4 regions of the Methylorubrum sp. SL192 genome follow, and region 4 is predicted to be linked to each of the others. Evidence: predicted binding sites of a transcription regulator. Region 4 holds the regulator's gene; each other region holds the start of a gene.
The links. The regulator LexA, encoded in region 4, represses DNA repair genes until DNA is damaged. The targets are predictions, from matches to a motif close to TGTTCNNNNTGTGTTCNG.
Positions count from the first base shown of each region.

Region 1 (2,176 bases), 3.2 Mb from region 4:
CAGCACTACGCCCACGCCCAGCGCCTTCCCGGCGCCCGCTAAGGCGGCCCATCGCAGCCCAGCCTGGTACGAACCAGCCAGATACGAACATCGGGAAGCGGCGGACCTTCGGGGCCGCCGCTTCTTTTCGTTTGCCGGATCGCGAATCCATCCCTTCAATCGATCGCCCCGCGCATCCTCCGCGAGCGGTGGGCGAACCGCACCGCAAACGCCCGGATGACCCCGGCGCAGCGGCGCGTTGGGACGGCCATAGCCGGGCCGTCACGCTCGCTTCGTTCCCCCGAAAAGCCCGCGCCGTTGGGCCGGAGTCGCGTTTCAGAACAAAGCGAGCTGATCCCCCGCTCTCTCCGGCCGGCGGAACAGCTCCGTCGTCTGGCGCACGGGCTCGTCCGGATAGCCGAGGCGGCGCTTGGCCAGGGCGAAGCGGCGGCGGATCAGGTCGGCATAGGGGCCCTGGCCGATCATGCGGGTGCCGAAGGCGGCATCGTAGGTTTTGCCGCCGCGCGCCCCGCCCAGCAGGGAGAAGACGTGCGCCTTGCGCCCCGGATAATGCTCCGAGAACCAGTCGCCGACCAACTCGTCGAGTTCGTGCGGCAGGCGCAGCAGAACGTAGTTGGCCTCTCGCGCCCCCGCCGTCCGGGCCGCTTCGAGAATCGCTTCAATCTCGTGATCGTTGAGCGAGGGGATGATGGGCGCGGCGATCGCCATCACTGGTACGCCCGCCTCGCTCAAAGCGCGGATCGCCTCCAGGCGCTTGCGCGGATGCGGCGCGCGCGGCTCCATGCGGCGGGAGAGATCCGGGTCGAGGGTGGTCACGGAGATCGCCACCTTCACGAGGTTCTGCGCCGCCATCGCGGCGAGGAGATCGCGGTCGCGCAGGATCAGGTTCGACTTCGTGACGATGCCGACGGGATGGCGGAAGCGGGCCAGCACCTCCAGCACGGCGCGGGTGATGCCGTGCGTGCGCTCGATCGGCTGGTAGGGGTCGGTCGCGGTGCCGAGCGCGATGGTCCGCGGTTGGTAGCCCGGCGCCGACAGCTCGCGCTCCAGCAGGGCGGCCGCATCGGGTTTGGAAAACAGCCGCGTCTCGAAATCGAGCCCCGGCGAGAGCCCGACATAGCCGTGGTTCGGCCGGGCGAAGCAGTAGACGCAGCCGTGCTCACAGCCGCGATACGGATTGATCGACCGGTCGAACGAGATGTCCGGCGAGGCGTTGCGGGTGATGATGTGGCGGGCGCGTTCCGGCGTCACCTCCGTGCGCCGGACACGCTCCGCCTCTTCCGGCCAGCCATCGTCGAAGGTCTCGTGCCGGGTCGCCTCGAAGCGCCCCTCCGGGTTGGCGGTCGCCCCGCGACCGCGCCGCGCCTCCGGCGCGACCCGGGAGCCGTCATGTGAGAAGCCGCCCGGTTTACCCCGAAGCGGCGTCTGTCCGTTCCCCACCCCGAGCCCCACCGTCTGCCACGCTCGCGTTCGTCTTAAGAACATAGCGCGAACATGGAAAGCGGGGATGCACAAGTTTCGTGCAGGTGCGGGCTTTGTCCGTCCTCCGGGGCCGTCGCAGGCCGGAACAGCGCAAGGAGTGCTTTGCGAGGGCGGAAAATCGGGTATTCGCCCCCGCATGATCTCCGGCCTCATCCATGTGGCGCGATCCGCCGACCCCGCCGCGATCGAGTGCCTCGCCGACACGCTGAGCGCACTCGTCGCGGGCGTGGCGGCCGGGCTCGTGGGCGATGCGGTGATCGTGACGGCTCAGGCCTGTTCGGCGCTGGAGACGGTGGCCGAGGGGAGCGGCGCGACCCTGGTGGTGCGCCCGCCCGGCGCCAACCCCTGGGGCGCGGGCGCGCGGGTGGCGCGGCGCGAGTGGTTGCTGTGCCTGGAGCCCGGCGACATCCCGGCGGAGGGCTGGATCCGCAGCCTCGACCGCTTCGTCGGCACGGCGCGGCCGGACATGGCGCTCGGCCGGATGCGGCGGGCGCACAGTGCGCTACCGGCTCGGATCGCCGCGCGAGGGGAGGGCGTCGTCGGCGCGCGCGGATTGCGGGCGGGCGATGTGGTGCGCCGGGAGCGGGTGCTTGCGGGCCTGCCGTTCTCGCCCCGCCTCAAGGTGCGGATGCTGACGGCCCGGCTCGACCGCGCCTGAGTCCCACGACTGGCAGCGTCCCGGCGAAAACGTCCT
Region 1 covers NZ_JAPPQV010000003.1:985,325-987,500, forward strand. Annotated here, with positions in the region: gene OVA30_RS05335 (DUF4142 domain-containing protein) at 1-42, shown strand, start outside; gene OVA30_RS05340 (PA0069 family radical SAM protein) at 316-1,452, opposite strand; gene OVA30_RS05345 (hypothetical protein) at 1,619-2,140, shown strand.
Region 1: a site for LexA is predicted at 1,478-1,495, ahead of OVA30_RS05340 (PA0069 family radical SAM protein). Genes of this name have one in related genera too.

Region 2 (2,176 bases), 2.4 Mb from region 4:
CTCCACTACGGTTCGTCGGTGTTCGAGGGCGAACGGGCCTATGGCGGCCGGATTTTCAAGAGCCGCCAGCATTCCGAGCGCCTGCGCCAGTCGGCCCAGCTCCTCGATTTCGAGATCCCGTACTCGGTCGATCAGATCGAGGCGGCTAAAGCCCAGGTGCTCGCGACCAGCGGCCTGCAGGACGCCTATCTGCGCCCCGTGGCGTGGCGTGGCTCGGAGATGATGGGCGTCGCGGCGCAGAAGAACACCATTCATCTCGCCATCGCCGCCTGGGAATGGCCGAGCTACTTCGATCCGGAGACCAAGATGAAGGGCATCCGGCTCGACATCGCCGATTACCGCCGCCCCGATCCGCGCACCGCGCCTTCCACCTCGAAGGCGGCGGGTCTCTACATGATCTGCACGATCTCCAAGCATCGGGCCGAGAACAAGGGCTATGCCGACGCGCTGATGCTCGACTGGGAGGACAACGTCGCCGAATGCACCGGCGCCAACGTGTTCTTCATCGCCGACGGCGTGATCCACACGCCCCAGGCCGACCGCTTCCTCAACGGCATCACCCGCCAGACCGTGATCGAGCTGGCCAAGCGCCGCGGGATCGAGGTGATCGAGCGGCGCATCCGCCCCGAGGAAATGACGGGCTTCTCGGAGTGCTTCATCACCGGCTCGGCTGCCGAGGTGACCCCGGTCTCCGAGATCGGCCCCTACCGCTTCACCCCGGCGGCGCTGACCAAGACGCTGATGGACGACTACCTCGCCGAGGTGCAGCCGCGGGCGGCCGCCGCCTGAGGATTATCTGGATCGACGGTTCCGGGCGCGACTCACCGTGCCCGGAACTTAGCGGAGAGCCCCGCGTTTTTTGGAACAATCCATGAACGAAGGGGTGCCCCGATGACCGGCAAGACGACCAGCAAGACCACCAAGGACCAGGCTGCGGCCGAGAATCCGAAAGTCGATCCGACCGACGAGTCGAACCGGATCAAGGATCCCGACGAGTGGACGACCGGCGCCGAGCCGATGACGGGCGCGCAGGCCTCCTACCTCAAGACCCTGTCCGAGCAGGCCAAGGCACCGGAAGCGTTCGAAGCCGATCTCGACAAGGCAGAGGCCTCCAAGCGCATCGACGCCCTGCGCAAGGACACCGGCAAGGCCTGAATCGGCCAAGGGCATCATTCCGGAAGGCGTTGGCCGCTTTTCGGGATGATGCTCGACCGTTTCGCGGGGTGAAGCGGCCCCGAGGCGAGCGGGCGATGGGAGCGGGACACAGGTTCGGCGATCCATCGCCCGCTGCCCCGTTCGCGAACACAGTGGCCGTCGAATGAGACGTGTCGGCGGGTAATGCCGCCGTTTTCTTCAATTCCCTTAAGCTCGCTGCAAGTTCAGGCTGGCAGAATCTGGTCATTGCCACACGTCCGGGACGATGCGCCGTGTCTCTGCTTCCTCCATCCGCGCCCGTCCCGAAATCCGCCCGGCCTTTGTACCGGTCTCTCGTCCGCTTCGCGCGTCATGAATCGGGGGCGACTGCCATCGAGTATGGATTGGTCAGCACCTTCGTCGGGATCGCAGTCATCGGTGCCTTCCGCGCGTACGGAACCGCCCTGGGAAGTTTCTTTCCCAAGATCTTCGAACTGTTTGTGTTCGAGTAGCCCGATGCGGGCGGAATCACGCCGGCTTGCTCATGCGGCGCCGGCCAGATGATCTCTCCATCGAGACAGCGAAATGACCTGTCGTCCGGCGCCGCGACCGGACGAAGCCGAGCGTTGCCGGTCTAGTAAAACCAGCCTTCCTACGAATCCCTATTTCGGCCCGACCGGCTTGCGCCTTGCGGAAGCTGCGTCCCGTCCGGCGGTGGGAGCGGCTCCGGCTCTGGGCTTCGGATCCTCCGGCTTGGGCTGGCTCCAGAACGCGTCGAACGCGTCTTTCATCGCCTTGACGTTCTGCTCCTGAACCTCGGCTCCCGTCTGGAGCATCTGCTGGATCACTTCCATCGAGGCCTTGGTCGCATCCGGTGCCGGCGCCGCCTCTGCTTTCCGCATGGCCGGGCGCGGCTCGGGCTTGCGCGCCGCAGGCGGAGGAGGGGAGGCCATCTGTCCCGCCGCGGCGGTGAGGCCGTTGAGCCAGTCCGTCCAGAGCGTGCCGACCGGGTAGGTGGGTGGCGCGGGCTCGGCGGCCGGTG
Region 2 covers NZ_JAPPQV010000003.1:1,779,190-1,781,365, forward strand. Annotated here, with positions in the region: gene OVA30_RS09090 (branched-chain amino acid aminotransferase) at 1-789, shown strand, start outside; gene OVA30_RS09095 (DUF3072 domain-containing protein) at 892-1,155, shown strand; gene OVA30_RS09100 (Flp family type IVb pilin) at 1,428-1,646, shown strand; gene OVA30_RS09105 (DUF937 domain-containing protein) at 1,797-2,176, opposite strand, start outside.
Region 2: a site for LexA is predicted at 861-878, ahead of OVA30_RS09095 (DUF3072 domain-containing protein). Genes of this name have one in related genera too.

Region 3 (2,176 bases), 2.4 Mb from region 4:
GCCTCACCCTCATCGAGATCGTCGGCGGTCGGCTTGGCCGTCTCGAGAATCCGGTCGGCGACGAGGCCCGAGTTCTGGCGGATCGAGGCTTCGATCTTGTTGGCGATGTCGGGGTTGTCGCGAAGGAAGCCCTTCGAGTTCTCGCGACCCTGGCCGAGGCGCTGGCTGTCGTAGGAGAACCACGCGCCCGACTTCTCGACGATGCCGGCCTTCACGCCGAGATCGATCAGCTCGCCGACCTTCGACACGCCCTCGCCGAACATGATGTCGAACTCGACCTGCTTGAACGGTGGCGCGACCTTGTTCTTGACGACCTTGACGCGCACCGAATTGCCGATGGCCTCGTCGCGATCCTTCAGGGTCGAGACGCGACGGATATCGAGGCGCACCGAGGCGTAGAACTTCAGCGCGTTGCCGCCGGTGGTCGTCTCGGGGCTGCCGTACATCACGCCGATCTTCATGCGGATCTGGTTGATGAAGATCACCATGCAGTTCGAGCGCGAGATCGAACCGGTCAGCTTGCGCAGGGCCTGGCTCATCAGGCGGGCCTGGAGGCCCGGCTGGCTCTCGCCCATCTCACCCTCAATCTCGGCACGCGGCGTCAGCGCGGCGACCGAATCGACCACTAGCACGTCGATGGCACCGGAGCGCACCAGCGTGTCGGTGATTTCGAGCGCCTGTTCGCCGGTATCGGGCTGCGAGATCAGCAGGTCGTCGAGGTTGACCCCGAGCTTGCGCGCATAGACCGGGTCGAGGGCGTGCTCCGCATCCACGAAGGCGCAGACGCCGCCCTTCTTCTGGGCCTCGGCGATTGTGTGGAGCGCGAGCGTCGTCTTGCCCGACGATTCGGGCCCGTAGATCTCGACCACCCGGCCGCGCGGCAGGCCGCCGACGCCGAGCGCGATGTCGAGGCCGAGCGAGCCCGTGGAGATGGTCTCGACCTCCTGCACCTTGTCGGACTTGCCGAGGCGCATGATCGAGCCTTTGCCGAAGGCCCGCTCGATCTGCGTCAGCGCAGCCTCGATCGCCTTGGACTTGTCCTTGTCGGCTGCTGCCATTGTCGAGGAATCCACCATCTTCAGCGCAGGCTGGGCCATCGCAAGGCTTCCTTATGCATGGGAGGGGCACGGCGCTCAATCCGCCGGAGCTGATGGATTTCGTACTTGTTTTGTTCTCAATGCGCAAGCCCGTCGTTGCGGCTTACGCACCGATGAAGAGAACGTGGAAGCGAGCCCGTCGGTCGCAATGGACCGCGACGACGCCGACCGTTGAACGCCCCGCCCGGATGTCGCCTTGAGCGAATTCGGGGGCCGATCGCCTGTCGCGAAAAGTGGAACTTCCCCCGCCGCGATCAGCTCGCCATCGTTTGCTTCACCGTCTCGACGAGCTGCTTGAGGCTGAACGGCTTGGGAAGGAAGTTGAAGGTCTCGCCCTCGGGCAGGTTCTTGCGGAAGGCGTCCTCCGCGTAGCCGGAGACGAAGATCACCTTGAGGTCGGGCATGTGCTTGCGCAGCTCGCGCAGCAGGGTGGGCCCGTCCATCTCCGGCATCACGACATCGGAGACCACCACGTCGATGCCGTCGGCATGCTCCTCGATCAGGCGCAGCGCCTCGATGCCGGAGGCCGCCTCCAGCACCGTGTAGCCGCGGGCCGACAACGCCCGGGAATTGACCGCACGGACCGGGTCCTCGTCCTCGACGAGCAGGACGGTGCCTTGGCCGGTATGGTCCGCCGCAGGCTTCGGCGGCGGCTCCGGGGGACGAGTGGCGGGAGAGCCGGACTCCGTCGCCGATTTCGGTTCGGTCTCGTCGCCGGCAGCGGGCTTCGGCTCGGAACGCTCGGAAGCGCCGATCGTCGTCGATCCGGAGGCGGTTCGCGGTGGCGGCAGCGGCTCGGGCAGGGCCTCGATGCCGGGCTCGTGGCGCGGCAGGTAGATGCGGAAGGTGGTGCCTTCGCCCACCGTCGACTGCACGTCGATCGCCCCGCCGGACTGGTTGACGATGCCGAACACCGTCGAGAGCCCGAGCCCGGTGCCCTTGCCGATCTCCTTGGTCGTGAAGAACGGCTCGAAGATCTTCTGACGCACCTCTGGCGGGATGCCCTCGCCGGTATCGGTCACCTCGATCATGACGTGATCGCCCGCCGGGATACCGACCGGCCGCTCGCCATCGACCGG
Region 3 covers NZ_JAPPQV010000003.1:1,794,591-1,796,766, forward strand. Annotated here, with positions in the region: gene recA (recombinase RecA) at 1-1,076, opposite strand, end outside; gene cckA (cell cycle histidine kinase CckA) at 1,352-2,176, opposite strand, start outside.
Region 3: a site for LexA is predicted at 1,159-1,176, ahead of recA (recombinase RecA). Genes of this name have one in related genera too.

Region 4 (2,176 bases):
CGTGCCCGAACGATACAAACTGCGAGTGTTCAGCAAGGCTGCCCGAAGCGCAGGACGCGATTTGCCGACATCCGGATTAATAGGCCTGCGTGAGGCTTATATATTCGCGCTCATAAGGCTCGTAGTTCTTGAATACCCCGACGCCGGTTACGGCGCGCCGAATTACGAAGCAATATATTTCGGATTTAGGCTCGGAGGTTTACATGCATATTTGAAGCGACGCTTTGGCCTGGAAAGTGATCCCGATAAACTTTTCGCCATCTATAATGAGGTACGGACAGAAATTGCCGATGCCGACATTCCGGTCTGGATTGAGACGCTGCGCGCCTACTGATTGCTCCACTTGCGTCCTCGTCGACGATTGGGCCTTCGGAAATCTCGCGCACTCTTACCCCGCGGGGTCCGCAATAGGGTCCGCAATCACACGCAGGCTGGAAAGTGGGTCCGCAAAAAACGCATCAGCGGCAATGCGTTATCGATAATCGGCGGCGAGCGGCAGGCGCGAACAGTCGTTGCGATTGGACACCCCTCAAAAGGCATTTAAGTCGTTGTTAGTAATGCGTTTCTCCAAAACTACCCGCTGATTATCGATTATGGGCCGCCGCCGATTTTCGAAAACGCGCCCACCACTGTCGCTTCCGGAGGGATGCTTGCGGAACAGGAGAGGAACGTCTAGGCTGTTCGTGCTTTGTTTTCAACGATTCTGCGGCGCCCCCGGCCCGCGGTCGACAGCAGGTGCCGCATGCTGACCCGCAAGCAACTCGAACTGCTCCAGTTCATCCAGCAGAGGATGCAGGAGAGCGGTGTGCCGCCGTCCTTCGACGAAATGAAGGACGCGCTCGACCTGAAATCCAAATCCGGCATCCACCGCCTGATCATGGCGCTGGAAGAGCGCGGGTTTCTCCGCCGTCTGCCGAACCGGGCGCGGGCGATCGAGATCCTGCGCATGCCCGACATGCCGGCGGCCAAGCCCGCATCGTCCGAGCCGCGGCGCTTCACGCCGAGCGTGGTCGAGGGCGGTCTTTCGGCCAAGCCCGCCGCGCCGAAGCCTCCCATGCTTCAGGCCCATGACGGCAAGGGCCAATCGGTGATGGTGCCGGTGATGGGCCGGATCGCTGCCGGTGTGCCGATCTCGGCGATCGAGAGCCAGAGCCACTCGATTTCGATGTCCCCCGACTTCCTGTCGGGCGGAGAGCATTACGCGCTGGAAGTGCGCGGCGATTCGATGATCGAGGCCGGCATTCTCGATGGCGACCTCGTGGTGATCCACAAACAGGAGACCGCCAACAATGGCGACATCATCGTCGCGCTGATCGACGACGAGGAGGCGACCCTCAAGCGCCTGCGCCGCCGCGGCTCGTCGATCGCGCTGGAAGCCGCCAACCCGGCCTACGAGACCCGCGTGCTCGGGCCCGATCGGGTGCGCATCCAGGGCAAGCTCGTCAGCCTCGTGCGCCGTTACTGAGGATTTTCGGGGAGCGGCGGGTCTGATGGATCCGCCGCACTTGGATCGTTGGGAGATTGGGGGCCCGCCTCGGTTGCCGGTGTCGCCGCGCTGGCAGGCCGGGGCTGCCAGGGCTTCGGCTGACCGGCCCCGCGGGCAGTGGTGATTTCAGGTCCTGCCGTTCCGAGGCGGATCGCCGTGGCGCCCCGCACCGCTAGGAACGTCCGGTCGGCGATCAGCGGCGCGGCGCAGCCCGGCGGAGCACGCAGTCGGGTGATGAGAATGTCGGCCCGCGCGCAATCCTCCGCGAAAGCGCGTTTGTCCATGACGAGAGCGACGGCGCGCCCGTCCACGGCCGTGAGGGTGCAGCCGATCCGGTCGCAGCGCGGCCCGGCGGCACCGGTCGCGGCTTCCGGACGGCGGCCGTCGCCATCGGCCTTCAACCATTGTTCGAGCACGAAGCCGGGCGGGCGCCCGAGCACCACGAGGCGCCCGTCCTTGCCGCGAACCGCGGCGCCGGCCCCGTCCCGATCGATGTAGATGTCGTAGCGGATTGGGCTCGCGGCGAGGGCAACACCGAGCCCCGCCGGCACGAGGGCGAGGAGACGCAGCCGCGACACAGGAAGTGTCGCCAGCAGCAGGGCGGCGGCGAGCAGCATCAGGGCGCCCGTTCCGAACGCGGGCAGCACGACGTTGGCTTGCCCGAACCCGGCGATCCAGGCGGAGATGTCG
Region 4 covers NZ_JAPPQV010000003.1:4,145,737-4,147,912, reverse strand. Annotated here, with positions in the region: gene OVA30_RS19985 (helix-turn-helix domain-containing protein) at 1-334, shown strand, start outside; gene lexA (transcriptional repressor LexA) at 743-1,465, shown strand; gene OVA30_RS19975 (ComEC/Rec2 family competence protein) at 1,459-2,176, opposite strand, start outside.